Regions from separate parts of the Modestobacter lacusdianchii genome, predicted to be linked through region 1. Evidence: riboswitches for the same ligand, from Rfam matches in the RefSeq annotation. Region 1 holds a riboswitch; each other region holds the start of a gene.

What was found. A riboswitch is a leader RNA that binds a small molecule or an ion and turns the genes downstream of it on or off. The one in region 1 is predicted to bind cyclic di-AMP.
Region 2: linked by a shared signal. The riboswitch ahead of ACJTNH_RS11240 (peptidoglycan DD-metalloendopeptidase family protein) and the one ahead of ACJTNH_RS11980 (M23 family metallopeptidase) in region 1 are both predicted to bind cyclic di-AMP.
Region 3: linked by a shared signal. The riboswitch ahead of ACJTNH_RS11215 (C40 family peptidase) and the one ahead of ACJTNH_RS11980 (M23 family metallopeptidase) in region 1 are both predicted to bind cyclic di-AMP.

What each region holds. Positions count from the first base shown of each region.
Region 1 covers NZ_JBJJTJ010000014.1:17,909-27,612, forward strand. The annotation lists gene ACJTNH_RS11955 (cation diffusion facilitator family transporter) at 1-799, shown strand, start outside; gene efeB (iron uptake transporter deferrochelatase/peroxidase subunit) at 873-2,177, opposite strand; gene ACJTNH_RS11965 (plastocyanin/azurin family copper-binding protein) at 2,375-2,824, opposite strand; gene ACJTNH_RS11970 (M56 family metallopeptidase) at 2,890-3,831, opposite strand; gene ACJTNH_RS11975 (BlaI/MecI/CopY family transcriptional regulator) at 3,828-4,214, opposite strand; gene ACJTNH_RS11980 (M23 family metallopeptidase) at 4,392-5,555, opposite strand; cyclic di-AMP (ydaO/yuaA leader) riboswitch at 5,625-5,765, opposite strand; gene ccsB (c-type cytochrome biogenesis protein CcsB) at 5,858-6,829, opposite strand; gene lnt (apolipoprotein N-acyltransferase) at 6,819-8,498, opposite strand; gene ACJTNH_RS11995 (cytochrome c oxidase assembly protein) at 8,501-9,454, opposite strand; gene ACJTNH_RS12000 (hypothetical protein) at 9,606-9,704, shown strand, end outside.
Region 2 covers NZ_JBJJTJ010000012.1:107,164-116,867, forward strand. The annotation lists gene ACJTNH_RS11230 (peptidoglycan DD-metalloendopeptidase family protein) at 1-223, shown strand, start outside; gene ACJTNH_RS11235 (TVP38/TMEM64 family protein) at 241-918, shown strand; gene ACJTNH_RS11240 (peptidoglycan DD-metalloendopeptidase family protein) at 998-2,287, opposite strand; cyclic di-AMP (ydaO/yuaA leader) riboswitch at 2,299-2,453, opposite strand; gene ACJTNH_RS11245 (hypothetical protein) at 2,600-3,034, opposite strand; gene ACJTNH_RS11250 (LysM peptidoglycan-binding domain-containing protein) at 3,060-6,287, opposite strand; gene ACJTNH_RS11255 (TadE/TadG family type IV pilus assembly protein) at 6,284-6,730, opposite strand; gene ACJTNH_RS11260 (TadE/TadG family type IV pilus assembly protein) at 6,727-7,152, opposite strand; gene ACJTNH_RS11265 (TadE/TadG family type IV pilus assembly protein) at 7,149-7,493, opposite strand; gene ACJTNH_RS11270 (hypothetical protein) at 7,620-7,817, opposite strand; gene ACJTNH_RS11275 (type II secretion system F family protein) at 7,842-8,396, opposite strand; gene ACJTNH_RS11280 (iron chaperone) at 8,381-8,842, shown strand; gene ACJTNH_RS11285 (SDR family NAD(P)-dependent oxidoreductase) at 9,168-9,704, shown strand, end outside.
Region 3 covers NZ_JBJJTJ010000012.1:96,614-106,317, reverse strand. The annotation lists gene ACJTNH_RS11230 (peptidoglycan DD-metalloendopeptidase family protein) at 1-188, opposite strand, end outside; gene ACJTNH_RS11225 (M56 family metallopeptidase) at 599-1,540, opposite strand; gene ACJTNH_RS11220 (BlaI/MecI/CopY family transcriptional regulator) at 1,537-1,899, opposite strand; cyclic di-AMP (ydaO/yuaA leader) riboswitch at 2,165-2,316, shown strand; gene ACJTNH_RS11215 (C40 family peptidase) at 2,406-3,386, shown strand; gene ACJTNH_RS11210 (DUF305 domain-containing protein) at 4,039-4,644, shown strand; gene ACJTNH_RS11205 (TlpA family protein disulfide reductase) at 4,838-5,380, shown strand; gene ACJTNH_RS11200 (cytochrome c biogenesis CcdA family protein) at 5,377-6,231, shown strand; gene ACJTNH_RS11195 (F510_1955 family glycosylhydrolase) at 6,300-7,121, shown strand; gene ACJTNH_RS11190 (four-helix bundle copper-binding protein) at 7,178-7,585, opposite strand; gene ACJTNH_RS11185 (metal-sensitive transcriptional regulator) at 7,795-8,097, shown strand; gene ACJTNH_RS11180 (heavy-metal-associated domain-containing protein) at 8,183-8,392, shown strand; gene ACJTNH_RS11175 (hypothetical protein) at 8,469-8,657, shown strand; gene ACJTNH_RS11170 (heavy metal translocating P-type ATPase) at 8,728-9,704, shown strand, end outside.

The sequences.
Region 1 (9,704 bases):
GAGCCTTGCCCTGTTGGCGGACGCCGGACACATGCTCACCGACGCTGCCGGCCTCACCATCGCCCTGATCGCGGCCAACCTCGCGCTCCGCCCAGCGACGCCGAAACGCACGTGGGGCTACCGCCGAGCGGAGGTGCTCGGCGCCACCCTCCAGGCCGCAGTGCTCCTCGCCGTCGGTGTGTACGTCTTCATCGAAGGCATCCGCCGGCTGTTCGAGCCCCCGGAGGTCGGTTCGACCGCGATGGTGGTGTTCGGGGTCATCGGCCTGGTCGGCAACCTCGTGTCGATGCTGGTGCTCACCCGTGGCCGCGGGAGCAACGTGAACATGCGGGCGGCGTTCTTGGAGGTGGTCAACGACGCTCTGGGGTCGGTCGCCGTTCTGCTGGCTGCGCTGATCATCGCGCTCACCGGATGGCTCCAGGCGGACGCGGTGGTGTCCATGCTGATCGCCCTGCTGATCGTCCCCCGCACGTTGAAGCTGCTGCGCGAGACGGTGTCCGTGCTACTCGAGAGCGCACCCCCTGGGTTGGACCTGGACGACGTGCGGACGCACCTGCTCAGCCAGTCACACGTGCTCGACGTCCACGATCTGCACGCCTCGCAGATCACCAGCGAGCTGCCGGTGCTCACCGCACACGTCGTGGTCGACGACTCCTGCTTCCAGGACGGCCATGCGCCCCGGGTCCTCGACCAGCTGCAGTCCTGCCTGGCCAGCCACTTCCCGATCAGCGTCGAGCACTCGACGATCCAACTGGAGCCGCGGTTGCACGCGACGCACGAACACCCAGGTCACCACTGACGCAGCCAACGGTCACGTCCCGGGGCCACTCCTGGGCACCGTGGCCGTGGGCAGCGCCGGCCCGCGATCGCCGTCAGGGGCTCGACTCGAAGAGGGCGCGTCCCCACCAGTCGTCTTCGTTGACCACCCCGGGCGGGCACGCGAACACGGCGGAGGAGCCATGCTCGACGAAGCCGTTGAGTGCATCCCCGGCGAGGTTGTGCTGCACCTGGACGAACCCGGTCTGCGGATCGCGCTGGTAGGCGATGAAGAACAGACCGGCATCGAGCCGTCCGTCCGGGCCGGTGCCGTCGACGAAGCTGTACCCGCGGCGCAGGATCGCTGTCCCGGCGTTGGTGGGGTGCGCGAGGAAGACGTGCGAGTCGCGAGGGATGGCAGGCTGCCCGTCCCGGACGGCCGCAAAGTCCGTCGGGTCGAACTCCGCCACCTGCCCCAGAGGGGCCCCCGCTGTCTTGGTGCGGCCCATGACCGCCTCCTGCTGGGACACAGGGAGCACGTCCCAGTCCTCGATCAGCATCCGGATCCGGCGGGTGACCAGGTAGGAGCCGCCACGCAGCCAGTCCACGTCGTCCTCGCCCACCCAGACGAAGCGGTCGAGGGCCTGCCCGTTCTCCGCCTTGAGGTTGGCCGTCCCGTCCTTGAAGCCGAGGAGGTTGCGCGGCGTGGCCTGGGCGGAGCTGGTGGACGAGGTCCGACCGAATCCGAGCTGTGTCCATCGGACCCGCACGACGCCGGCCCCCAGGCGCACGAGGTTCCGGACGGCATGGACGGCCACCTGGGGGTCGTTCGCGCACGCCTGCACGCACAGATCGCCGCCACTGATCGCCGGGTCCAACCGGTCACCAGGAAACGGCGGTAGCTCGGCGAGCGACGCGGGGCGGCGTCCGGCCAACCCGAACCTGTCCATCCCGTCGCCGGTCTTGAAGAGGGTCGGACCGAAGCCGATGGTCAAGGTGAGCCCAGCCGGCGGCAGGTCCTGGGCCTCGCCAGTGTCGTCTGGGCCTGTCGGCTGCCCGCTCGTGAGACGGACCGCGGCCACAGTCCACGTCCGGAGCAGCGCTGCGAGATCCTCGCGGCTGTCTGTGATGACGTCGAAGGCAACGAAGTGCAACCGGTCCTGCGCAGGGGTGATGATGCCTGCCTGGTGTTCGCCGGCGAAACGGACCATCGCCCTGGGCGAGTCGTCGGGCAGCGGAGACACGGCGACATCCGCAGGGCCGTCGTTGGCCGTGATCCGACCGACGGCACCGCCCGTCACACCGGCAGCGAGCATCCCGGCCGCCCCGACGCCTGCAACGCGGAAGAGCCCGCGCCTCGAGAGCCCCGCTGGACTGCCTCCGTCTGTCGACTCCGACGGTCGCGCACCGTCGTCGGACAACCGAACTCCCCCATCCGGATCGACGTCACGGCCCGCGTCGGAGAGCCGAGCTTGCGTACTAGCGATGATAGGAGAGCTGGGTTCCGGTCGGGCTCGGCGGCCTTGTGATCTGGTCGACGGTGACTCCTCGGTTCTGAGCCACCTCACGGGTACGACGGGTCGGCCGGTGAGGCCGGCGATGTCCTGGCGGGCCGACTTCAGGCCGCGACGGTCATCGTCCCGATCTGGCCCAGCGCGACGTGGAAGGAGCACTCGTACTGGTAGTCGCCGGGCTGCTCGACCGTGAAGTCGAACGTCTCGCTGTCGCCGGGGGCCAGGATCGGGATCTGCTCGGCGATGTCCACCGGTCCCTCGCCGGGCGTGAAGCGCAGATTGTGCGTCAGCTGCTCGGCCTTGCTGGTCAGCGTCAACCGAACCTGGCCCGGCGCAACGATGAAGGTCGCCGGCACGAACACGTAGTCGTCATCGACCAGGACGGTGAGTTCTTGGACGCCATCCGAGCCGACGGAGACCGTCCCTGCGTCGGCCACACTCTCGCTGGGCTCGGCTTCCGTGGCCGGGTCGCCGCCGCACGCAGCCAGGGCGACACCGGCCAACCCGACGAGACCTCCAGCCAAGAGGGTCCGCCGGCTCAGTTCGGGATGCACCTCAGCAGCCTACCCACGCTCTACTAAGTCCCCTCGTACGGCTGACGTAGGGCCACGGCCCTGTCTCAGATGTTGCAGAGGTCGCTGAGAGCTGCGGACAGCGTGGGCAGTCCGGCGATCAGCACCGGAGTGAGCAGGACCGCCCACAGCCCTCCCGCGAGCAGACGGTGACGCCACGGATCCATCGGCGTGAGTGGCTGGAGCAGCCGCGAGACCCGGAGGACAGCGCCCTCTTGCGCCATGGCCATGGCGGCTGCCGGTGCGCGCATCTCGGCCAGGCTGACGATGGCCGAGGCAACGCTGACCCGGTCGACACTGACCGCCGCCGCGTCATCGGCCAGCAGCTCGATCAACTGCCGCGTCTGGGCCGACGCCGCCCGGAACAGCTTCAGGCGGGGGAAAGCCCGCACCAGCCCCTGCGACAACGTCACCGCCAGGTTGTGGCGCGCTCGCAGATGTGCGGCCTCGTGTGCCAGGACTCCCTTCAGCTCGTCGTGCGACAGTGCGGCCAAGGTGCCGGTGGTCACCACGATGCGCGACGTGCGCCCGGGCACACAGAAGGCGGCGGGAGTCGAGGCGTCCATGACCAGCACGCCCAGCCCGCGATCCGGCTCGGCCACCATGTCGATCGATCGGTGCAGCTCCCGCCGGCGCAGCCAACCCGACACGAGCTCCCACGTGACGCAGGACAGCACCCACAGGGGCATGAGCCCGGCCAACAGGATCCCGACCAAGGCGCCGGATGGGAACTCAGCCGACCCGTAGGCGTTGGCGACGCTCTCCGCGCACGCATGGAAGACCCGCCCCAGTCCACCCGCCAGGGTGGTGATGGGGATCAGCAGGGTCACTCCAGCGAGCACGAACGTGGCGACAGCCGTGAAGGTCAGTGCCTGCCAGGCGAGGATCGCCAGCCGAGGGGCCTGAGCAGTCCATCCTGCATCCACCAGTCGTGGGCCGAGGACTAGGACGGCGACACCGATCGCGGCGAGTGCCAGGCTGGCGCTCACGCTCGGTCTCCTGGCGGGGTCTGCGACTCGGAACGAGCGGCTTCCACGGCGGTGCGCAACTGCGCGACCGCGTCCGGCTGCAGCTCGGCGACGAAGTGCATGAGCACCTCCTGCTGGTCCCCCGATTCGGCGAGGACGTCCTGCAGCAAGGCCGCGGCATGTTCGGCGCGACTACGAACCGGTCGGTACAACCACGCCCGTCCCGACATCTCCCGGGTGAGCTGGCCCTTCTTGTGGAGGTTGTCCATCACCGTCATGACGGTCGTGTAAGCGAGGTTCCGGGAGGAGTTGAGGGCCCCCAGGACGTCGCGCACCGTCGCCGGTTCACCGCGACGCCACAGCTCCGCCATGATCGCCGCTTCCAACTCACCGAACGGGCGCACGCCCCCACCTCTCTTTGCCGTCTCGACGACGCACCGCTGCCGGCCGGACGGTCAGGCGCTCGCCTTCTCGCCCCACCCGGTCCTGTTCCACGGTCAGCCTAGGCAGTCGAGGCTCCTGCGCCCCGAGGATCCGCGCAGGATCCCACCAACGTGCGAGCGCCGGCACTGCTGACCTGGTCAGCCGGAGCACGCTCCGCCCAGGGAGATGCCGCGTGCAGCGAGCCAGGGAGCCGGGTCGTTGCGGTTGGCGTACAGCCCGCCTGTGTGTGCCTCCACGTGCACGTGCGGCCCGGTGGACTGACCACGGTTGCCGACCTCGGCGATCTGCTCGCCGGCGGAGACAGTCTGCCCGGCCGAGACGAACGCCTGGTTGATGTGACCGTAGAGGGTGATCGTCCCGTCCGAGTGCTGGATGTACACCGCCAGGCCGAACCCGTTGGCCGGGCCGGCGTGCAACACGACACCCGAGTCAGGGGCGTAGATAGGCGTGCCGATGGGTGCGGCGATGTCCACGCCGTTGTGGCTCGTGCCCCATCGACTCCCGAAGCAAGAGGTGACCCGTCCCTCGGCCAGCGACCCGGTGCCGGCCGTCGCGGCCGCGCTCGCGACCTCCTGGCGGTCGTCGACGGTGGCTTCAGGGTCATCGTCTCCCTGGAGCGTCAGGAGCTGGACCTGCGCCGTCCGCAGCTGCTCCTCCAGTTCCGCCTTCTGACCTGCCGCGGCGTCATAGCTCACCTGCGCTTGACCGAGCTGGGCCTGAGCAGCGGCTTCGGCCTGCTCGGCCGCCTGGGCAGCGGTGTCGCGGGCGGCGACCGCGTCACGGGCGGCCTGGTCGGCGCGCGCGACCTGGCTCTCGGCATCCTGCAGCGCTCGTAGCCGCTCTGCCCGGTCGTCGCCGATCAGTTCCAGCATGGCTGCACGCTGGAGGAGGTCCTCTGGCCCTCGGGCCTCCAGGAGCGTCACTGCATCACTGAGGGAGTCGGCCCCCATGTAGGTCTCACGCCCGAGGTCGGCCACGTCGTCCTTCGCTGTGGTCGTGGCGACCTGAGCGGCGGCCAGCTCTGCGGCGGTGGTCGCTGCCGCAGCCTGGGCGGTCGTCAGCTCCTGCGCTGCCAGGCGTGACGCCTCACCGGCGGCTTCAGCGAGGACCGTCAGTCGCTGCAGTTCTGTCTCAGCGGCTGCGAGGAGCTGCTCGACTCGGTCGATCTCGGCGCTGGCCGTGTCGAACGTCGACTGAGCAGAGTTCTGTTGGGCGTTGGGGTCGCCGGGTGCTGCGAGCGCAGTCGGCGAGGTGAGCGCCAACTGCGCGGTGACAGCCGCGGCGACGCTCAGCGGCGCCAAGCGTGACAGGGGTCGGGGCTTGGACGGGCGTGGGTTCCGGTGACGCAGGGTCGCCAAGGCGACGGTTCTCCGTTCTTCCTGACTGCCTACCGGGTTAGCTGACGGGTTCGGACGGGAAGCTGCCCTACCTGCGCACGCAGGATTCACCCCAAGAGACGTGGGTCCCCGGTCCACCTCGGCGAGGCCGTGGTGGTTCGGCGTGTCCACCCGAGGTCCTCGGTGCGAGGAGCAGGGCCCGGGTGGACCGGATCGAGACGCTACTACGAAGGAGCTTAGTTGTCACGGTCTCGTAACGAAGCGCCTCACGAGACACCACCGTAGGAGTGGAGACCGGTGGACACGAGGTTCACGAAGAGCAGGTTGAACACCAGGGTGGCCAGCGCCACCAGGTTGGTCCAGGCGGCCGGCCTGCCGCGCCACCCCGAGGTGTTGCGGGCGTGCAGATAGGCGGCGTACAGCGCCCAGGAGATGAAGGCCCACGTCTCCTTGGGATCCCAGCCCCAGAAGCGGCCCCAGGCGCTCTCCGCCCAGATGGCGCCGGCGATCACGGCGAAGGTCCAGACCGGGAAGCCGAAGATCGCTGTCCGATGCGCCACCCGGTCGAGCGTTTCCGCGCTGGGCAGCCTGCCACCCCGGCCTTGCTCGCCACCGCCGGCCGCTGACGCCGACCGTTCGGACCGGGCGGCGACCAGGTAGAGCGCGCTGGCCACACCGCTGACGATGAAGACGCCGAACGAGAGGATGGCGGCTGACACGTGCACCACGAGCCAGTCTGACCTGAGCGCGGCGACCAGCGGTCCGGACTCCGCGTACAGGTGCAAGCCGGTGAGGACCAGTCCGATGACCGTCGGCCCCAGGACGAACACGCCGATCCGCCGCAGGCCCGGCACCCGGATGACCAGGAACAGGTAGGCGAGCACCCCGACCAGAACTGCCGCCGTGGCGAACTCGTACATGTTGCCCCACGGCACACGCCCCGCAGCCGCACTGCGCGTGACGAGCACGCCGGCCTGTGCGAGCGCTCCGACCGCGGTCAGGACGACACCCAGCTGGCCCCACCGCGCAGCCTGGGGTCGCCCGGCTGCGCCACTGGCCGCCGGGAGAGCAGTGGCGCTCGACGCACCGGTGTTCACCGTGGCCAACTGAGGTCGACTTCGCGTCGACGGCCGGCCGAACGCGAGTTCGGCGCAGAAGCCGATGGCGGCGAGGGCATAGATGGCGATCGCCACCCCGAAGAGCGTGTCGGAGAGGTCGGCCAGGGCGTCAGAGGTCACGAGGACCCTCCTCATCGATGGAGTGCTCAGGTGTGGTGCGCGCCCGCCGAGGCCGACGGTCGGTGGCGAGGGCGGCCAGGACGGCAGCACCGGACAGCCCCGCGAGCGCAGCTTCGGGAACGACACCCATTCGGGTCGCCGTGGTCGTCTGGGTCCGCTGCGCCAGTGAGCCGACGAAGACATAGGGCGTGAAGAGCTCGGATCGGTCGACGACCGTCCCGTCGGGTGCAACGACTGCGGAGATGCCACTGGTCGCTGCGACCAGGACGGTGCGCCCGTGCTCGATGGCGCGCAGGCGGCTCATGGCCAGCTGCTGTTCGCTCTCCGCGGTGTACCCGAACGTGGCGTTGTTGGTCTGCACGACCAAGAGGGAGGCGCCGCCGTCCACGACGTCGGAGACGAGCCCGTCGTAGGCGACCTCGAAGCAGATGACGTCCCCGAGGCGCACTCCGCCCACGTCCAGGACCCCCGGCTCGGTACCGGGCAGGAAGTCGCGTCGCAGCAGATCGACCTGCTCGCTGAACAACCGGAAGAACGACCGGGCGGGCATGTACTCACCGAAGGGCACCGGATGTCGTTTGGCGTAACGCTCGCCAGGCCCGGTGACCGGGTCCCAGACGATGCCCGCATTGGTCAGGTACCGACCAGGCCCGTCCAGGACGGCACCGATCAGGATGGGCGCGTCGATCGCGCGGACCGCCCGGTCGATGGCCGCCGCTGCATCCGGGTTCTGGTACGGGTCGATGTCCGAGGAGTTCTCGGGCCAGATCACGACGTCGGGTCGCGGGGTGCCGCCACCGTCGACCCGCTCCGCCAGTTCGAGGGTCTGCTGGACGTGGTTGTCGAGGACCGCTCTGCGCTGGGCGTTGAAGTCGAGGCCGGATCGAGGGACGTTCCCCTGGACGACCGCGACAGTGGTCGGCTCGCCCCCCTCCGACAGCTGGCTCCCGGGCAGAGGCAGCCACGCCAGCAATCCGAGGGCCGGGACGACGGCCGCGGCAGCGCACGTGAGTGCCCGTCGGAGACGCGACGGCGACCGGTCGATCCCCCGGCGTAGCCGTCGTCCCACCGGACGCGCGACCGAAGCCGCCAGCGTCGCCCCGGTGAGCGCGACGCCGAAGGTGACGAGCGGGACCCCGCCGTAGGCCGCGAAGGAGGCGAACGGCCCATCGGCCTGGCTGAAGCCCAGGCGCCCCCAGGGAAAGCCACCGAAGGGCAGGCGTGAGCGCAGGGCCTCCTGGACCACCCACAGGCCGGCTGCCCACAGCGGAGCGGCGGGGAGCCGGCTGACCAGGGCGACTCCCGCACCCATGAGGGCGAAGAACGCCGCCTGGGCGAGCGACAGCGCAACCCAGGGCAGGTCACCGACGAACACGCCGGTCCAGGTGAGCAGCGGCAGGAAGAACGCGGACCCCATCACCATGCCGAGCGCGGCGCCGCCCCGGGCCGAGCGCCCGAAGACGATCAGCATCAGCAACAGCGGCCCGGCAGCGGCCAGTGGCCAGAGATCGAAGGGCGGAAAGGCCAGCCAGAGGGCGAGCCCGCCGATGACGGCGAGCAGCAGAGCCACGGGAGCTCGATCCACCGGTGGCCGCCCTGCACGGTGATCGCCTGGCCAGGCAGGGCGGATGGAACTCGAAGCGGCCGTGGACGGAACGACGGTCATCATCGTCAGCCCGTGGTCCGGCGCTGGCCCGCGGCCAGGCGTGCGAGCTGAGCGTTGTACGCCTCCAGCTCCACCTCGGCCCGCTTGTCGCCGGCTCGGGCGCGACGTTCGTCCGAGCGCACCCACTGCCAGAAGACGATCGCCACGGCGATGATCGTGGGCACCTCGCCGAAGCCCCAGACGATGTTCCCGGCGGCCAGCTGGTCGGTCATGACGTCCACGCCCCAGCTGGCCGGGACGTCACGGAAGGTCTGGACCAACGGGGTGCTGGCCATCATCACCGCCACGGCGAAGAAGGCGTGCAACGGACCCGGGACGACCAGCTCGACCAGTCGCAAGGGCGCCGACACCCGGTGCGGCCAGGGATCCAACCCGAAGGCCCCGCCGAAGGCGAGCAACCCCGTGAACAGGAAGAAGGCCAGCATCAGCAGGCTGCCCGCCCAGTGCCGCATGAGCACGTCGAAGGCGGGAGTGAAGTAGAAGCCGTACAGACTGCCGATGAACAGGGTCGTCGTGATCACGGGGTGCGTGAGCAGCTTCGCCGTCCGGGACCGCATGCCCAGGACGAGCAACCTCCGCCAGATCACTGCTGACCCCCGGCGCGGGAGCGCTCTGACCGCCAGGGCGACCGGAGCACCCAGCATGATCAGCATCGCCGAGACTACGGCGAGGACCATCTTCTGCAGCATGTGGATCGAGAAGAGCATCATCGCGTAGCCCATGACCTGCGTGGCCGTTACCAGCAGGACGGTGACGATGCCCAGGGTGAAGTTCACCGTGCGGCGCCACGGCCACCGCACACCCCGGCGTCGCAGTGCATGGACCCCACGCAGGTAGAGCGCCAGCGCGATGAGAGCGGATGCGGGGAACACGGACGTGATGTCGATCTGGGGGGTGAAGAGCGTCAGCAGGGACGGTGGGTCGACCGGCATCCGCATGCCGTCCATGCCAGATGACACGTTCGCATCTCCCTGTGAGGTCGCGGCCTGCCCTCCGCAACGATTGCGGGGCCGGAATGTCCTAAGCGGCATAGTAGGTGATGCTGTGTCGCGTGCTCCCTCCCGTGACGTCCATCGACGACCCAGGCGCCGCGATCACGGGCGATGCACCGTGACTGCGACACCGGTGACCTACGGTCGGGTGGTGACGGGTGTGGGCACGGGTCGAGCCACCGCCCAGCGGCTGCTCGTCATCGCGCTGGCAGCGTCA
Region 2 (9,704 bases), on a different contig from region 1:
CGACGGGTCGGTGTCGGTGTACGGGCACGTCAACGACTACTTCGTGACCGCCGGCCAGCGCGTGTCGGCCGGCGAGGTGATCGCGGAGGTCGGCAACACGGGGCAATCGACCGGCCCGCACCTGCACTTCCAGGTCAACACCGCGGGCCTGCACGCCGGTGCGGTGAACCCCATCTCGTGGCTGGCTGCCCGCGGCGTGTCCATGGGCGGCCGCTGCCGGTGATCTCCCACGGAGGGCCGGTGCACCGCTGGTGGCGCGCGGTGCTGCTCACCGTCGCCGTCCTGGTCGTCGTGGGCCTGGCATGGCAGGTCGACGTGCCTACGGCCACCGCGGTGCGCGACCGCTTCCGTGCTCCTGGGCCGGCGGACTGGTGGCTCGCACTGCTGGGCCTGTCGCTGGCCTTGTTGCTCCCGACTCCCCGCTCAGCGTTGTCGGTACTCGCCGGCGCGGTCTTCGGACTGTCGGCAGGCCTGGCGCTCGTTCTTGCTGCTGCCCTGGCTGGCGGGATCGGCGGGTTCGGCGCGAGCCGCTGGCTCGGCCGCAGCCTCGTTCAAAGAGCCTTCCGGCAACGCCTCAACCGGGTCGACGAGGTGCTGAGCCGTCACGGCGTGCTGGCGGTGCTGACGGCTCGCATGCTGCCTGCGCCACCCTTCGCGGTGGTCAGTTATGCCGCCGGCGTCAGCGGGATCGCGCTGGTCCACTTCGCGGTCGGGACGGCTGTTGGCGTCATTCCTGGGTCCGTGCTGTACGTCAGCCTCGGAGCCGCGGCAGGCAGTGCCGACGGCTGGTGGGCTGGACTGCAGGACCGGCCGTGGCTGGCCAGCCTGGCGGGACTCGTCGCCGTGGCCCTCCTCGCGCTCTGGTGGCTGCGCCGTGGGCGGCACAGCCACCAGAGCCATGAGGAACCGGAGACCTGAGGTCGCGCAACGACGGTTCAGCGGCCGCGGCCGCCGAGATCTGGCCTCGACGAGGCGGAAGAGTGGCCGAACCCGGCTGTCAGCCGCAGCTGCCGCCCAGAGGGAGGCCGCGCTGGCTCAGCCACGGGATCGGGTTGGTGCGGTTCTGGTAGAGCCCACCTTGGTGCACTTCGAAGTGGAGGTGCGGACCCGTGGACTGTCCCGTGTTGCCCACCTCGGCGATCTGATCGCCCGCCGACACCTGCTGTCCGGCGGCCACCGAGTAGCTGTTGATGTGGCCGTACACGGTGATGGAGCCGTCAGCGTGCTGCAGGTAGACAGCCAGGCCGAAGCCGGACGCGGGCCCCGCCTGCAGGACCACACCACCCTCCGGCGCGTAGATCGGGGTGCCGATCGGAGCAGCGATGTCCACGCCGTAGTGCATGGTTCCCCAACGGGAGCCGTAGCACGAGGTCACCCGGCCGGTCGTCGGTATGCCGGTGCTCGTGCCGGCGGAGGTCCGCTCGCTTCCGCGGGAGGCCGCTTGTTCGCCCCGTTCGGCCGCTGCGACTGCGGGTTCGCCGGCGTCTGCCTGCTCGGCAGCTGCTGAGGTGGCCGTTTCGCGGGCGAGGGTGGCCACTCGCTCCCGGGCCTGCTGGAGTTGCTGCTCCAGCGCGGCCCTCTCGCCTACGGCGGCGTCGTAGGTCCGCTGGGCGGTGGCGAGTTCGTCCTTGGCGACCCGCTCGGCCTCCGCGGCGGCCTGAGCGGCCGCGTCGCGCGCATCCACGGCCGCCTTGGCGGCCTCGGTCGCTGCCTGCTGCTGGACCTCGACGACCTCGAACTCCTCGAGCTGCTCGGCCCGGGCATCCCCGAGGTACTCCAAGGTCGCGGCCCGGTCGAGCACTTCCTCGGGGCTTGCTGCACCGAAGAACGCCGAGGCAGCGCCATAGGCGTCAGCACCCATGTAGCTCTGCCGGCCCACAGCCGCGACGTCGGTGCGTGCCTGGTCGACCGCAGCCTGTGCGGCATGCAGCTCCGCAACCCGGGTATCGGCCAGCTGCCGGGCGACGGACAGTTCGGCCTGGGCGACCAGGCTCTGGTCGGCGACTGCCTCCGCTTCCACGGTGAGCCGCTGCAGGTTCTCCTCAGCTGCCGCCACGGACTCTTCGATGCCACGCAGCGCGGCATCGGCGGCGGCGAGCTCGGACTGGCTCGCTGTGGCAGCCGGTTCTGCGGGTGCGGCCTGGGCTGCGGGGCCCGCGAGGGCCAGCAGCAGTGCGGCGCTGGTGGCCAAGGCCGGTGCGAGCACCGCGGTGCGCCAGCGGGGGCGCTGCGGGTGAGCCGACTGCGGCTGTGCGAGGTGCCAGATGATGTCGTGCGATGTCGCCAACGCGACGGGCTCCGTTCTCCCTCACCGTCTACCGAGTTAGCTGACGGGTTCGGGCCGGAGACAGCCCTACTCGCGGCGGCACTGTGGCCAGGCGAGATTCACCCCAGGGGATCGATGGGTCCCCGGTCCGCCACCGCGAGCGGTGGTGGTTCGACGGGGTCCGGGCGAGGACCTCAGGACGAGGTCGTGGCTCACACGGACCGGATGGGACGGTACTACGACCTTGGATAGTTGTCACAGGTCGGTAACAGTGGCCAACTACTTCGGCCTGCCGCATCGCTGCTAGCTGCCATCTCTGTTCCAGGCCTGGGCTCAGGAGATGTCGAGCACCGGCAGCAGTTGGACTCTGGCATCGACCACAGCGGTGGCCTCGGCCAGCGCCTGGCGGGCTTCGTTGAGGCTGGTCGTCCTCGGGACCGACGGTTGCGGGGAACTCCGGCTCGTGACGGCGCGGGCAATCAGTGCTGACGTGGCCGGTGAGCACGTGCGGGCCGGTAGTCCTGCCGGTAGCTTGCGAACGGGAGAACCGACGCGCCAGCGGCGGGACGTGCGCGCCCCCGCGCGAGTCCCGACACCCGGCCGGTACGGTTGTTGCAGGCCGAATGCCGGGGTGTCGACGTCGCTGGTGCGGGCATGGATCGCGTCGACGATCTGCTGCTCGATCGCCGCCAGGACGTCGCCATCACTGGCCAGGACGTGCAGCCACCGGGTGCCGCTGGTCGCTGCTTCATCGACGCGGGTGGGCACTCATCTTGAGGCGCGGTCGAGAGCCTCAGGATGCCTTGTTGAGGTACTGCCGCCGGGCGCGGTTGATGGTCTCCGCCGTGCTCATGGGCAGGTCCATCTCATCCTCTCCCTCATGCACCTGCACGATGCGCGCTACGTACGTCTCGGCTTCGGCGCGGTTTCCCTGGTGGTAGCCGACTTCCATCGCGTCGAGCAGTACCTGTTCGTCGTCCGGTGCGACGAGCAGCGCGGTCGCCGAGCCAGTGCGCGCCGCAGCCAGGTCGCCGATGGCAAGCGCGACGGTGACGACCTGGTGGGCGACGTCGCAGATCGCGGCGCTGAGAGTGAAGTCGAGACCGTCCAACCACTCATAGCCTGTGGGACGTTGGGCGAACGGCGGCCCGGACACCAACTCCAAGGCGGCGAGCAAGTCGGGCAGACCGTCGTCGCCGCGTACCTCCGCGCGGGCACGCAGCTGACGGAACAGGTCAGCGTCGACGAGCACGTTGGTCAGTGTGTACCGGCCACGGTGACCAGAGCTGAGGTGCTTGTGCCCGGTGGCGGGGTCGACGCCGAGCCACCCACGCGCGCCGGCGGTGACCCGGTGCACGTACGCGCGGGCGCTGACCGGGTCTGTCTTGCCGCCGCGGGCCGGTTGCAAGGCAGTGGCGGCCTCGTCGGCGGTGGCGCCGTGCGGGCGGGTGGCGAGGTAGGCGACCGTCTCCTCGTAGCGGCGGCGCAGCCCGGACTTGGCCACAGCCGTCTCGTTGCCGTGGGCTCGCAGGGTGACCGGTCCGAGCAACGTCAGCCGCGGCCGGGTGCAGTCGGGTGACCACCAGTCAGCCAGATCGTGATCGAGCTGGGTGAGGTCGTTCTGGATGCGCCGGCGAAGTGCGGCAGGGACAGTCCGCGCCGTCGCCTGCGCAACGTCGCTGGTCGCCAACGGACCGGAGTGACTGGCAGTTGCCTCGAAGGGTGCTGCGGCAGCGGGCTGTTGGTGTGGCGCCGGCAACCGATCGAGGGCCGGTGGCGGGCTGGTTGCCGGAGGGGTCACGCTGTCGCGCAGTGCGCCGGCGGCGTCGGTGTGCACCTGCCATGGGCGGTCGCCGTCGGCGGCAGGGATGGGTTCGTCGCCGGAGTCGCGTTCGAAGGCCAGCAGCGCGGCGATGTCGCGCGCTTGCTGAACTGTCAGCTGCGGCGCCGGCAGGCGAAGATCCAGAGCGGGCACGAGAAGCAGTCCGTCCTCGGTGAGCGTGAGCAGCCACTCGCTTCTCCGCTGCACCGGCTCGGCGCCGAGCACCAGGGCCAGTGCTGTGCGCTGCTGTCGCGACTGCAGGGCAGCGGCGGCTTCGGCCAGTTCGCCGTCATCGCCGATGTCGTGCGGAGCGAGAACGACCTGGGGCATCCAGCCGTCGCCGGTTCCGGCCCGGAGCCGACCGTCCAGCACGTCCACGGTGCCGCTCTCACCGGATTCGTCCAGGCCGATGTGAGAACCGGACTCGACGGGGTGGACCCGGTGCGGCGCCAGGTCGACCAGTTCCCGACCGAAGCCGACAGTGGTGACGGTGAGCAGGTCTGACCAGCTGTTGACGGCCAGTTCGGCTGCCAGGTGCCGGGCGAAGTCATCCCGGCGGTCGACCGTCCCTGCCACGTGGACAGCGCCCATCCGCTCCAGGTCCAGCAGCCAGCGACCTCGGCTGTCGGAGCCGATGGTGACCAGCGCTGGATACGGCGCCAGGCGTGCGCGAGCCAGATCCACGGGGACGCCGGTGTCCTGGTCGAGCTGAACCGTCCACCAGAGACCGGTCTCGTCGGCGGTCCATGGGTCGGGTGGCGGGCGGCTGGCCGGGGCGTACAGCCGAAGACCAAGGTGGCGGCTGTCCAGTCGCGCGGCCACGACGTCGGGCATTCTTCCCTCAGGGTCTTCGCAGATCTTGACGGCGAGGCTGCGCACTGCTCGGTCCAGCGCCGCGTAGTCGGCATGGCCGGCGTCGGCCGCTGCGGTCACGGTCCTCTGAGCGCCAACGAGTTCCCTCGGCAGGGAGGCCAGTCGGCGGCCAGGGCGTCGACGGCGCAGACGCCGGCGGCGGTATGCCAACCAGACTGCGCCGACACCGGCGGCGAGCAGCGCGCCGCTGCCAGCAAGAACGGCCACCAGCTCCGACGGTGCCGGGCTCTCGTCGGCGTCGCGGCCGTCGACATCTGCCGACGGTGATTCGGAGCGCTCGGATGGACGCGCCGATGTCGGCGACGTGGCCGGTGTCGACTCGGCCGGATCCGAGGACTCGCTCTCCCCCGGCAACGCGGGTGGCGCCTTCTCCGCTGGCGAGACGGGCGTGGCCGACGGAGCGGGGTCGGAAGTGGCCGGGTCGGAAGTGGCCGGGTCGGAAGTGGCCGGGTCGGCGGGCGGGATGTCGAGGACTTGACCGGGGCGGATCAGGTCGGGGTCGGTGAATCGGCCTCCGCCGGGCAGGAGTTCACCGGCGTTGAGGTCGAAGATCGGCTGCCAGTGCTGCAGATCGTGCTGCTCGGCGATGCCGGTCAGGGTGTCGCCCGGCTGCACGGTCACCTCGCCCGGAGTCGCGTCTGCTGCGAGAAGGTCCGCGTCCGGTGGGAGGACGAGTGTCCAGCCAGGGCGGATCAGGCCGGGGTCGGTGAGGAGCGCTCCGTCGGGCTGGGGCCGGTCGCGATTGAGCTGGAGGATCTCCTCGAACCGGGCCCAGTCGCCCAGGTAGCGGGCGGCGATGCGGCCGAGGGTGTCGCGCGACTGCACCGTGTAGGTGGGACCAGCCGGGGCGGGCGCGGCCGGCGGGGTGTCCGCTGGCGGGGCGGGCGCCGACGGGGGCTCCGCGTGGCCGACCGGCTGCTCGGCGACGACGGGTGGGCCGGCCAGGGCGGGAGCGGCCAGCAGCGGCCCGCTGCCGACTCCGAGGACGGCAGCCACGAGCAGGCCGGCCATCTGCTGCGGCGCCGCCAGGCCGGGCAGTCGCATCGGTGGCAGGCCGCGCAGCTGGCTGGCGAGCTCGACGGTCACCGAGAGGGTGAAGCAGGCCCACGCGATCCAGCCGATGACCACGAGCAGGCCGAGGAAGAGCGCGCCGGTGTCCGGGCCGCTCAGCGCGGTGATCACCTGTTCCGAAGAGGGCAGCTCGTCGGGCAGGTAGGCGCCGCCGAGCTCCCAGAGCGCGATCGGGACGCCGGCGACCGCGGCCGCCAACAGAACTCCGGCGATCAGCCGGCGTAGCAGGTCCTGCACCTGCGGTGATGTGGTCATGGGCCCGCTCCGCCGTTCTGGCCGGTCCCGCTGATCAGGTCGGCGGTGCCGGTGCCCTCCACGGTCAGCGTGGAGATCCCGATCAGGCCGAGGAAGACCGTGGGCTCGGTGATGGTGGTGGTCACCTGCAGGGTGTCGCCGTCGACGACGGTCACCGCGCCCTGCACGTCGTTGCGGTCGAGGTAGTTCTGCGCGGCGGCGACCGCGGCGGCCGGATCAACGCGGATCTGCCCGATCAGGGCGGCAGCGACGTCGAGGGCCTGCCCGCCGGCTCGAGCGGCTTCCTCGGCGATGGCGTTGGCGCGCTGGGTGGCGGCCACCTTGGCGCCGCCGTCGACGGCCAGGCCGATGATGAGCAGCAGCCCGGGGACGAGGACGGCAAGGAAGGCGCTGATCGCGCCGCGCTCGGCATCGGCGTACCGGAGCCGCTGGCGGGTGCTCATCGTTCGCGATAAGCGTCGACGGGGCTGGTGAAGGACGCCTCGACGGTGACCGATCCGGGCAGGCCCGGGGCCAGCAGGTCCCCCATGCCGATCACGCAGGTGATCGACACGGTGACGTCGCCGGGCTGACCGGGCGGGGCCTGGAATCCGGTGGTGTCGATGTCGACGCTGGTGCTCTGACAGCGCAGGTCCTGAGCGGCAAGGGTGCGGTCCGCCTGAGCCGCGGCCAGTGCGGCGGCGGTGACGTCATTCCGCGCGAGGGATGCCTCCCGGGCGGCCGCGCGGGCGGCTTCGGCGACGGCACCCTCGGCCACCTGGGTCCGCCCGGCGACGACGGCGAACGACACCAGCAACAGCAGCACCGGTGCCAGCAGTGCAAGCTCGACCGACACCGACCCCCGCTCTGCGTCCTGGGCGCTCATGGGGTGGGCCGTTCGACGGGGCCGACGGCGGTCTGGGTGACCGACCAACCGGAGAGGCCGGGAAAGAGGCTGAGCGAGGTGCCGGTGACGGTCACCTGGATGCTGCTGGGAGAGCCGCTCACCGTCACGTCCCGGCCGGTGAGCAGATCCTGCGCGGTCTGATCGAGGAAGTCCTCGGCCGCCGACTGGGCGCGTGCGGTCGAGGCGGGCTGCACCCGGCCCTCGCGGGCGCCCTCCTGGGCCGCGCCCAGGGCGACCGACCGGGCGTAGAACCACAGGGACGCCTGGATCAGGGTCATCACCAGCAGCAGTACAACCGGGAAGGTGACCGCCAGTTCCACCGAGGCCGCCCCACGCTCGCTGGACAGCCGTCGTTGTTCTCGGCTGCCGGTCCGGCGGCCGAGGGCATGGCCCGGCGGGGCATGCCCGCACGGTCGCGGGCGGTGGCGGGGCCGGACACGAGGTGGCTACTGGATCTCGGCGGAGCGGGAACTGACCGCGTTGGCGATCACGGCCACCAGCGCGATGGCGATGCCGATCAGCGCCACGGTGATGATCACCTGCTCGACCGACAGCGAGCCTCGCTCCGGATCGTCGTGGGCATCGCGGAGTCGGTCGCGCAGGGCAGCGCCGAGAGCGGTCAGGGTGCTGATCAGTTGCGTCATCGGATCTCCTCGACTGGTGCTCGGTCAGCTGGTCATGAGTCGGGCCAGGGCGGGATAGAGGAACAGCAGCAGGAAGGCGATCGACAGCAGGGCAACGGGGGCGGTGAGCTTCTCGCTGGCGGTGTTGGCCGCCGCTTCCTCCTCGGCCAGCAGCTGCACCCGCAGCGACTGGGCACGGGCTCGCAGCGTCGGGGCGATCGACGCGCCTTCGACGGCGGCGACGGCGGCGATGTCGGCGACATCGGCCAGTTCGACGACCCCGGTGTCGGTGGCCAGCCGGCGCAGCCCGTCCCAGGGCGGGTCGCCGGCCAGCCGTGCGGCGACGAGCGCGCCGGCGATCCGCCGGAACACCCAGCCCTCGCCCAGGGCGGCGGCCCGTTCCAGAGCGATGGTCGGCCCCTCGCTGGCGTCGCGGCGGAGGCTGACCAGGTCCAGGTAGGAGCACAGCGCCCGGCGCAGCTGGCCGCGTGCCTCGCCGGCCTGGTCACGCGCGACGACGTCGACGACGAAGAACAGGATGGCTCGCCCTACCGTGGCGCCCGACGACGACGAGAGGACTGCTGATGGCGCACGACGCATCCGGTGGCTTCACCGATGTCGAGCTGGCTGCGATCAAGGACCGCGCCGCGGAACTGCGCACCGAGAAGGGCGGCAAGAAGGCGGCTGCGGCCCTGGACGACCTGCTGGCGAGCATCCGGGCGATGCCGGACGACCAGCGGGTGATCGCCGAACGCATCCACGTCATCGTCACCGAGGTCGCGCCGCAGCTCCGGCCGAAGACGTGGTACGGGCAGCCGGCCTGGACCGACACCGAGGGCAAGGTGGTGGTGTTCTTCCACTCCGCTGCCAAGTACGACACCCGGTACAACAGCCTCGGGTTCGACGAGGCGGCACACCTCGACGACGGGGTCATGTGGCCGACGGCGTACGCGATCACCGGCCCACTGGGGGCCGCCGAGGAGGAGCGGATCGCCCGACTCGTGCGGAAGGCGTCCGGCTCAGCGGACTCGGCGCCGGACGCCTAGGGCTCCGAGCGGGGCTCTCCGACGGTCACGTGCTGCCGGGGCGAGGACGGCGACGGCGATGGGCGGCTCGTGCGGACCTCTTCGTCGGGCGACGGGGCGGGGGGGCGTGACGAGGCGCGCCGATGGCGCAGGTACGCGCCGGAGCCGGCGTCGTCCCTCGTCGCCCTGACCTCCCGTGCGCGGCGGAGGGGGCCTTCCCGATCCCAGACTCCACGGGCCCTCCCTCGTCTACCGCGATGGCCGCACCGTGGTCGTGGAGCGCAGCGTGCACCAGTTGCGCGAGTGCTCCGCCGCCTCAGCCTCATCGGACAAGGGAGGGCACCTGATGCCCACGGAACGAACCGCTCTCGTCACCGGAGCCAACCAGGGCCTGGGCAAGCAGGTCGCGAAGGAGCTGGTCGCTGCCGGGGTCGTCGTGTACGTCGGCTCCCGCGACCTGGCCCGCGGGGAGGAGGCGGCTGCCGACATCGGCGCCGGCGCCACCGCGCTCCAGCTCGACGTGACCGACGCCGCGTCGATCGCCACGGCCACCGAGCGGATCCGCGGGGAAGCCGGCCGGCTCGACCTGCTGGTCAACAACGCCGGCATCGCGACCACCCGTACCCAGCTCGACCTGGCCGAGTTCCGGGTCACGTCGAAGCCCAGCACCGCCCCGCTGGACGACGTCCGGGCGGTCTGGGAGGTGAACGTCTTCGGCGTCCTGGCGGTGTACCAGGCCGTGCTGCCGCTGCTCCGCCGGTCGTCGGATCCGCGCATCGTCAACGTCACGAGCGCGCTCGGCTCGCTGACGACCGTCGCCGACCCCGCGTTCCCGCTCCGCTCCGCCTTCGACCCCGTGTACGCCGCGTCGAAGACAGCGCTC
Region 3 (9,704 bases), on a different contig from region 1:
GCCGCCTCGACGACCACGCCGGCCCGCTCCAGGTCCGACTCGGCGGCTGCGACCAGAGCCGAGATGCGACCGACCTCCGCTGCGGCCACGTCCTGCGCGCTGCGAGCAGACGACAGGGCGGCATCACTGGGGTTGGTGGGTGCGGCCAGCGCCGGAGCCCCCAGGGGGCCGATGAGGACGACGGCCACCGCGATGGCTAGCAACCCTGCTCGACGCCCTGGCTCATGCCGTGGGGAGCGGCCTGCGAGCGGGCGCAGCCGAGCAGACCAGCCGCGACGGTGCCCCGTCATCCGGCGCGGGAGGCTGCTGCCAGCGCCCTGCACGAGGGTGCTGCTGGAGCCGCCACGTCGAAGACGTCCGGTGCGCATCAGGTCTCGTCCTCACTTCACATCGCTACTACTGGTTGTAGTAGTAACGGCAGTGAAGTTGGCGCGCTTGAGGCCGAGGAGCCATCGATCAGTCTGGACCTGACGCATCAGACGGATCGGTGCGTGGAGTGGGTCGACGGACCAGGGGGTCCCAACGGCGGAACCTCAGGAGCCGAAGCAGGCGGACGTGCGATGGCCCTTGTGAGACTCAGTACTCGGGGAACCGCTGATCAGGTGACCGCGCACAGCACGATGTTGACACCCAGCCACGTGGTCGCTGCGGGCAGCAGGAGAGCTCCGGACGCCATCGCCAGAGCCCCCGGCCAGCGAAGAAGACGGCGCATGCGCCGGTCACCGGACCCTCCGAGCCGACTGATCCGCAGTTCGGTGAGCCGGGAAGCCATGGCCAACCCGAAGGGAAGAACCGGCTGCCCGGTCATCTTGCGCAGTGCGACCTGCACGGCCTCGGGCCCGCACCGCTGAGCCGCCTGCGCATCGGCGGCCAGTTCCACCAGGTCCCGAGTCGCGGCTGGCGCCGCGCGCAGCAGAGGACACCACGGAAGCGCAGCAGCCAACGTCTCAGCAACCGTGACGAGAGCATGGTGGTGTCCGCGCAGGTGAGCCCGCTCGTGCTCCAGTGTCGCCGTCACCGCCTCGGGAGGCAGCTGTGCCCGTAAGCCATCGGAGGCGATGATCACTCCAGGTCGGCCGCCGATGGACATGGCCATCGCGCGCTGGTCAGGAACCCACAGTGGCTCGCCTGATGAGGAGCTGAGGGCCAGGAGACGTAGCCGCTCGACGTGCGGGGCGTGCCGCCTCACCGACCTCGCACGACTCACGACGGCCTTGCCGAGCCGCACGACGATGGTCGCGGCCATGATCAGGCTGACTCCGGCGACAGTCTGCTGCCAGGCGGGCACGGTGCCCGTGGTGACCGCTGTCCAGCACCCCCCCACGAGCTGGAACAGCCCACTGGCCTCGTGTTGGTCCATCGGCAGGGCGAGCAGGCCGATCATGGCCAGGCCTGAGGCCACGAGCCCCACCGTCAGGAGTGACCAGCCCACCAACAGGATGGTCGGATCGACCCGCCGATCGGCGAGCCACAGCAATGGGCGGTGCCCGTGCGCGCCCAGAGCCGTACCCGCCAGCAGGACGGCGATCATGCCGATCACGAGGACGCGGCTCGCCGTGCGAGCGCCTCACGCAGCACAGAAGACTCTTCGTCGGTGGCTGTCTCGGCGAAGTGCAGCAGCACCGACCGCGGGTCCTCCGATGCGTCCAGGATCTCCCTGAGCGAGGCGGCCGCCGCCCCTTGGCGGGTCACGGTCGGGCGGTAGCTGAACGCACGGCCCACCGGCTCCCGGTCGAGAAGTCCCTTGCGCAAGAGGTTCCCCAGCACGGTCATCACGGTCGTGTAGGCCAGATTCCGTTGCGGGGGCATCCGCTCGAGGACCTCGCGCACGGTCAGCGGCGAGTCGCTGGACCACAAGACGTCCATCACGGCGGCTTCGAGCTTGCCCAGCCGGGGCATGGCCGCTCCTCTGCTTGCTGCGTCGACACGGGCGTGTGCCCCACGCCGGGCCGGCGGCCTGGCTCAGTTCGTACAACCGGACCAATCGTATGGGCCGCACCAGACGGACATACCGGCATCTGACGCTTTCGGGTGCCCGATCGAACCTCAGTGGTCACTCCAGTACCAACTACTCAACACGCATAGGAGGACGTGGTGGCGGAGTTGCCCCGGCCCTACTTTGAGCGGCGCCGGGAAGAGTTGTCGTCGCCCATGGGGCGGCCTTGACCCGGCGCCGCCGAACCTCGGGCAACAGCCGAGGACCGGGGACCCACCGCAGTCCTGGGGTCAATCGCGTCCGCCCACGTGGGCGGACGCGACGGGCGACTTCCCGCCCGAACCCGTCAGCTAACTCGGTAGGCGGCCATGGAAGACAGGAGCCGCCACCCGTGGCGACACTTCGTGCCGGAAGCACCCGTCGAGCAGTGACCGCCCGCCCTGGACGGCGACCCCTCACCCGTCTCACGGTGTTGGCGCTGCTGGGTGCGGCCAGCATGGGCCTGACTCCGGGCAGCGCCATCGCCGCGCCGGATGAGGCGACCACCGGCCAGCAGGCCGCCCAGCTCGCGGCCGAGAGAGGTCATGAGCTGGAAGTCCTCACCGAGGACTTCAACGAGGCCCGGGAGATCCTCGCCCAGCAGCAGGCCGCCGCGGCTGGCGCCGCCGCCCAGCTGGCGGAGGCTGATGCCCAGCTTGCCGCCCTGGAAGACCAGATCGCCACTGTCGCGCAGACCGCGTTCACCGGTGACGCCCTGGGGTCCCTGCAGGCGTTCATGACCAGCGGGTCTGCGGACGAGTTCCTCGAACGGGTCGCCACCCTGGAGTCTGTCGCCGGATATCACAACGACGTCCTCGAGCGTGTGGCTGCGGCACGCGCAGCTGCGGAGAGCGCAGGCGCTGCGGCGGCGGAGGCCACGGCCGAGGCCGAGGCCCAGTTGCGATCGGTCGAGGCGCAGCAGGAGCAACTGCAGACCGAGATCGAGGGCTACAAGGCCCAGTACGCCACCCTCACTGCTGAGCAGCAGCAGGAGGCCGATGTCGCCCACGGAGGGCAGTCGCTGCAGGCGCCTCCGGCAGGTTCGGTGGATGCGGGCAGTGACGCCGCTCAGGTGGTGATCGACACGGCGCTTGCGCAGGTGGGCGACCCGTACGTGTGGGCCGCCGGCGGGCCGGACGCCTTCGACTGCTCAGGGCTGACCCAGTACGCCTTTGCCGCCGCCGGCATCTCCCTGCCGCACTCCAGCAAGATCCAGGCGTCCATGGGGCGTGCGGTCTCCCGTGCGGAGCTGCAGCCTGGCGATCTCGTCTACTACTACAGCCCGATCAGCCACATCGGCATCTACATCGGTGGCGGGCAGATGGTCCACGCCACGACGTTCGGCGAGCCGGTCAGCGTCGGCAGCGTGGACATGTCCGGCTACGCCGGAGCCCGCCGCATCCTCCCCTGACGAGCCGGCCCGCGGGGCCCGGATGTCCCGGGTCGCCCGTGGGTCGAGTCGGCGGCCACGCTCAGTACTACAGGGCGTAGTAGTGTCTGGGGAGGCGCGCGAGAAGGGGGGGACGATGCGTTCGGTTCGCATGCTGGCGATGCTCGTCCTCGCTGCCGTGTTCTCCATGCACGGGCTGCAGTGCGTGAGCGCAGACGTAGGCGGCACCCACACCGGCACCCACACCGACATGGCTCACATGAGAGCTGCGCCGGCTGGTGCGGGGGGAGAAGTGACGGTGGTCGCAGCCTCGGTCGTGACCACCGTTTCCGCTGACGCCCTGACAGGGGGGAAGGTCGCGCCAGGAGCCAAGGCTTCCAGCCACCCCGCACCGGTCCACAGCGGCGCTCATGCTCTGGCGGTGTGCCTGGGGATCCTGCTCGCCGGACTGGCCTTCCTGGCCGCCGTACTCCTGATCCGGAGAACTCCACCCGGTGGCCGAGGAGCGGGCCTGGTCCGGGCCAGATCGTGGTGGGACTCCATCCAGCTCCCCAGACCGCCGGACCTCGCTTCTCTCTGTCTCCTGCGGATCTAGGCCGAATCGCCGACCCGGCGCGCTCCCGCGTGCATCGGGTCAGTCGTTCACACCCAGATCTCATCCACAGGAGAAGCAATGACCCGCACCGCCCTTGGCCTTACCCGCCTCACCGGAGGGCTCATCGCCGGCGTGATCGTCCTCGCCGGTTGTTCCAACGGCTCGGATGACAACAGCGCTGCCAGCTCGAGCTCGGCGAGTGTGTCGGCTGAGTTCAACGAAGCCGACGTCGAGTTCGTCCAGGGCATGATCCCGCACCACGAGGGTGCCCTGGAGATGGCGCAGCTGGCCGACGGACGCGCTCAGGACCCCCGGGTCCTGCAGCTCGCCAGCAGGATCGAAGCCGCTCAAGACCCCGAGATCCAGACCATGACCGGCTGGCTGGAAGACTGGGGACAGTCTGAGTCCGATGACATGGACGGCATGGACCACGGCTCAGGAGACATGGGCGGCATGGACATGAACATGGACATGTCGGGGCTGGAGACCGCCTCCGGCGCCGACTTCGACCGGATGTTCCTGGAGATGATGACCGAGCACCACCAGGGAGCGGTTGACATGGCCAAGACCGAGATGGTTGATGGTCAGAACATCGACGCAATCGCCCTGGCTCAGGAGATCGCCAGCTCTCAGGCCGCCGAGATCGAGGAGATGCAGGCGCTGCTCGCTGAGCTTGGGAGCTGACGGATCGATCCGGTGGCGGCTCGGTACACAGCTGGGCCGCCACCGGTCCGCCTCATCGGCCGCAGCGCCCGCCGGTCCACGGTGCGGAGGCTGCGCCTCTGCGTCGTCGATTCCGGAGGTCCTCAGCTTGTATCCGCACGCGCCAATCCGCTTACTCAGGCCACCAAGAGCGCTGACGTTGGTCGTTTGCGTCGTGTCGCTCGTGCTCCTGACCAGTTGTTCGTCATCGGACAAGGGCGCTGGAGCCTCTGAGTTCGAGTTCACGCAGGTGACCGAAGCCGGGCAGGTGATCGCCCCTGCTGACCGGGCGCCGGCACCTGAGTTCAGGGGGGAGCTCCTGGATGGAGCACCCTTCACTTCCGATGACCTGGCCGGCCAGGTGGCCGTCATCAACTTCTGGGGATCCTGGTGTGCGCCCTGCCGCCTAGAAACACCGGACTTGCAGGCGGTTCACGTCGACCTTCAAGGCCAGGGGGTCCAGTTCCTCGGGGTCGACGTGAAGGACCAGCGTCAGCTGGCCAGTGCGTTCATGTCCGACGCCGGGGCCGAGTACCCGTCGCTGTATGACCCGCGGGGTGAAGTGGCTCTGAGGTTCCGCAGCTTCCCCGCCAACGTGGTTCCCTCGACCATCCTGCTCGACTCGCGGGGCGACGTGGCCGCTGTCTACACCGGTGCGGTTCTGCAGAAGGACCTGCGGTCGGCGTTGAATGCGTTGCTCGCGGAGGATGGCTCGTGAGCGCGCTCGGTGAGACCTTCGCCGGCATCGTCACCGATGGGTCACTGGTGCTTGCGCTGCTCATAGCTGCCCTGGTGGGTCTGATCAGCTTCGCTTCTCCGTGCTGTCTTCCACTGGTGCCTGGCTACATCGGTTACATCACTGGGCTCGCGGGTGCAGAAGCCGCGGTCGCTGCACCGGCCAGCGAGGCGGTGGACCGGTCGTCCACATCGGGGTCGCTCGGTCGATCAACGGCTCTCGCACCGCCCCAGGTGCGCATCGCCGGGCGACGGCGAGTACTGCTCGGCGCGCTTCTCTTCGTCTGCGGGTTCAGTGCGGTCTTCATCTCCTTCGGCGCTCTCTTCGGTGGCCTGGGCAGAATTCTGCTGCAGTGGTCGCCCGTGCTCACTCGCGTAGCCGGCGTCCTCACCATCCTCATGGGCGTTGCATTTCTGGGCGGGTTCTCCTGGCTCCAACGGGAGCGGCGGATCCATCACCGCCCCACAGGCGGACTGGCCGGCGCCCCGGTCCTCGGCGTCGTCTTCGGTCTCGGCTGGACACCGTGTCTGGGGCCGACTCTCGCCGCGGTGAACACGTTGGCTTACACAGAGGCGTCCGCCGCCCGAGGTGCTCTGCTGGGCCTGGCCTATTGCCTCGGGCTGGGGTTGCCGTTCCTCGCCATGGCACTGGGGGCCAGCCACGCGCTGCGCTTCTCCACCTGGGCTCGCAGGCGCGCCCGCTCGGTGATGCGGGTGGGCGGCGGGCTGTTGGTGGGACTCGGGCTCCTGCTGGTCACCGGCCTGTGGGACACCTTGATCTTCTGGCTACGTGGATGGCTGGCAGCAACCGGACTGGGGGACTTCTTCCTGTGACTGGCACCGATCGATTTCGCGCAAGGCCCCGCGCACTGCCGGCTGTCAGCGGCCTTGCACTGGTGGTCGTGGGCCTGCTGTCCGGTTGCTCTGCAGTCGCTGGGCAGGCGAGCAACTCATCTCCGGCGCCGCACCTGGAGACCGACCCGCCGGACTTCAACCACGTGCACGGGGTGGCGGGTGAAGCCGGCAGCGACGCCGTCCTGGTCGCTGCCCACAACGGGCTGTTCCGGCTGTCCGCCGACGGTGACGTCCAGGTGGGGCCCACCATCGACCTCATGGGCTTCGCCGTCGCCGCGCCCGGGCGCTACCTGGCCTCCGGTCACCCAGGCCCCGGCGTCGACCTGCCGGAACCGGTCGGACTGATCGAGTCGGTCGACCAGGGTCAGAGCTGGCAGCCGCTGTCCCGGCAGGGCCAGTCGGACTTCCACGCCCTCACCGCCAGCCCCGCCGGCGTTCTGGGCTACGACGGCACCCTGCAGCGCAGCACGGACGGCCTGTCCTGGGAGCAGCTCCAGATCCCGTCCGCGCCGGCCAGCCTGTCGGCCGGCCCGGACGGGAACCAGGTGCTGGCGACCACCGAACAGGGGCTGCTGCACTCCACCGACGCCGGCAGCACCTGGGCACCGATCCCCGGGGCCCCGCTGCTCCAGCTCGTCGACTGGTCACCCGATGGCGGCGGAGCCGTCGGCGTCGACCCCCAGGGTCAGGTGTGGACCAGTCAGGACCGCGCCCTGACCTGGCAGCCTGCCGCGGACCTGGCTGCCCCGCCGCAGGCCATGGACGTCGGCAGCACCCCCGACGGCGGCAGCCGGGTGCTGGTGGTCACCGGCAGCGCCATCGCGGAGTCCCGCGACGGGGGACAGACCTTCACCGACCTCCGGGACTGACCCCGCGCCCGGGGTACCGGGCGCGGGGTGTCAGGCGGTCCGATGTGCTGGGCGGCTCAGCCGAGGGAGTTCAGCAGCGCGCGGCAGGCGGCCTCGCAACGCCGGCAGACTTCGGCGCAGACACGGCAGTGCTCATGCATCTCCGCGTGCTGGGAGCACTCGTCCCCGCAGGCCTTGCACGCCGCGGCGCAGGCCTCCAGCACCGCCCGGGTGAGGTTGGCGTCGTAGCCGGTGTGCCGGGACAGCACCCGGCCGGTGGTGTCGCAGACGTCGGCGCAGTCGAGGTTGGTCCGGATGCACGTGGTGAGCTCGGCGACCATGTCCTCGCTGAGACAGGCATCCGCGCAGGCGGTGCACGCCTGGGCGCACTCGAAGCACGCCTCGATGCACTCCTGCAGCTTCTGGCGGTCCAACCCGCCCAGGTCCTTGGGATAGGTCTCCAGCATCTGCCCGACAACAGTCACGGTTGCTCCTCGCTCAGGTGTGGAGGCTCGCCCTGGTGGCCACCCCCGGCGCCGACGGACCTACCCCACCCCGCATCTACTAAGCCGGTTAGTCCTCGTTGTTGCGGGTAGATCGCGGCCGCACCAACCACTTGGCAGGCATACCCCGGGGGGGTACTCTCTTCCATGGGTGGCGCGGACGACCCGCCGCGACCTGGAGGAGGCAGAAGGTGACCGAGGAAGCGCACAGTCAGCACGGCTACATCAGCAGCAAGGACGACTACCTCAAGCGGCTGCGCCGGATCGAGGGCCAAGCCCGAGGCCTGCAGCGGATGGTTGAGGACGACAAGTACTGCATCGACATCCTCACCCAGGTCTCAGCCATGACGAAGGCCCTGCAGTCGGTCGCTCTGGGACTGCTCGATGACCACCTCAACCACTGCGTCGTCCGCGCCGCCGCCACCGGCGGCCCCGAGGCCGACATCAAGATCCAGGAAGCGTCGGAGGCGATCGCCCGCCTCGTCCGCTCCTGACCCCGACCCGGCGCCCGCGACCCGCGCGGCGTCGCGGCGGGCCCCCTGCGGCTCGCCGCGCAACCACTGCAAGGAGAGAAGTCAGATGACCACGTCCACCTACACCGTCGTCGGCATGACCTGCGGCCACTGCGTCAGCTCCGTGACCGAGGAGGTCAGGCAGGTGCCCGGCGTCACCGACGTCGCTGTCGACCTGGCCAGCGGTGGCCTGACCGTCACCAGCAACACCCCGGTCGAGGACTCCGCGGTCCAGGCCGCGGTCGAAGAGGCCGGCTACCAGGTCGCCGGCCGCTGAGGCCCGCTCGCCCGGTCCCGCCACCGCAGACGGATGGGACCGGGCGACCCTCACCGGCCCGGTTCAGGAGGACTCCATGAACACCCCACTGAAGATCAGCTCCTACGTCCTGGGCCTCGTCGTCGTCTTCGCGGCAGCAACCGGGATCGGAAGCCTGGTCGGCCCGATCGGGGACGAGCCGGCCGCGGTGACCGAGGTGCCCCACACCGGCGGCACCGACCACGGCGACATGCAGCCAGGCACCGACCACCCAGCCGACGACTGAGCCACCCCGCGTCCGGCGCCCAGACCGGCACCGCGGACCCACGCAAGCACGCAGCGTCCCAGGAGGACCGATGAGCTCAGCAGCCCACCCCGCGCAGACCGTGGCCACCGACGGCGGCCAGGTCGAGCTGACCATCGGCGGCATGACCTGCGCCTCCTGCGCCGCACGGATCGAGAAGAAGCTCAACAAGCTCGACGGCGTCACCGCGACGGTCAACTACGCGACCGAGAAGGCCCGGGTCACCTACGCCGGCGGGATCGCACCCGAGACGCTGATCGCCACGGTCGAGCAGGCCGGGTACACCGCCAAGCTCCCCGCACCGCCCCGGGCCAGCACAGACACCTCCACCGAGTCGGTAGAGGCCGACCCGGTGCGTACCCTGCGACAGCGCCTGCTGATCTCCGCCGTCCTCACGGTCCCCGTCGTGGCCATGGCCATGATCCCGGCGCTGCAGTTCACCAACTGGCAGTGGATGTCGCTGACCCTCGCCGCCCCCGTGGTCGTGTGGGGGGCTTGGCCGTTCCACAAGTCGGCCTGGACGAACCTGCGCCACGGCACCTCCACCATGGACACCCTCGTCTCCATGGGGACCCTGGCGGCGCTGGGCTGGTCGCTGTACGCCCTGTTCTGGGGCACCGCCGGCATCCCGGGGATGACCCACCCGTTCGAGTTCACCATCAGCCGCACCGACGGCAGCGGGAACATCTACCTCGAGGCCGCCGCCGGGGTCACCACCTTCATCCTCGCCGGCCGCTACTTCGAGGCCCGGTCCAAGCGCCGCGCCGGCGCCGCCCTGCGCGCGCTGCTCGAGCTGGGCGTCAAGGAGGTCTCGGTGCTTCGCTCCGGCCGCGAGGAGCGGATCAGCGCCGACCTGCTGGCCCCCGGGGACCTGTTCATCGTGCGCCCGGGGGAGAAGATCGCCACCGACGGCGTCATCACCGAAGGCTCCTCGGCAGTCGATGCCTCGATGCTCACCGGGGAGTCCGTGCCCGTCGAGGTCGGTCCCGGTGACGCCGTCGTCGGGGCGACGGTCAACGCCGGCGGCCG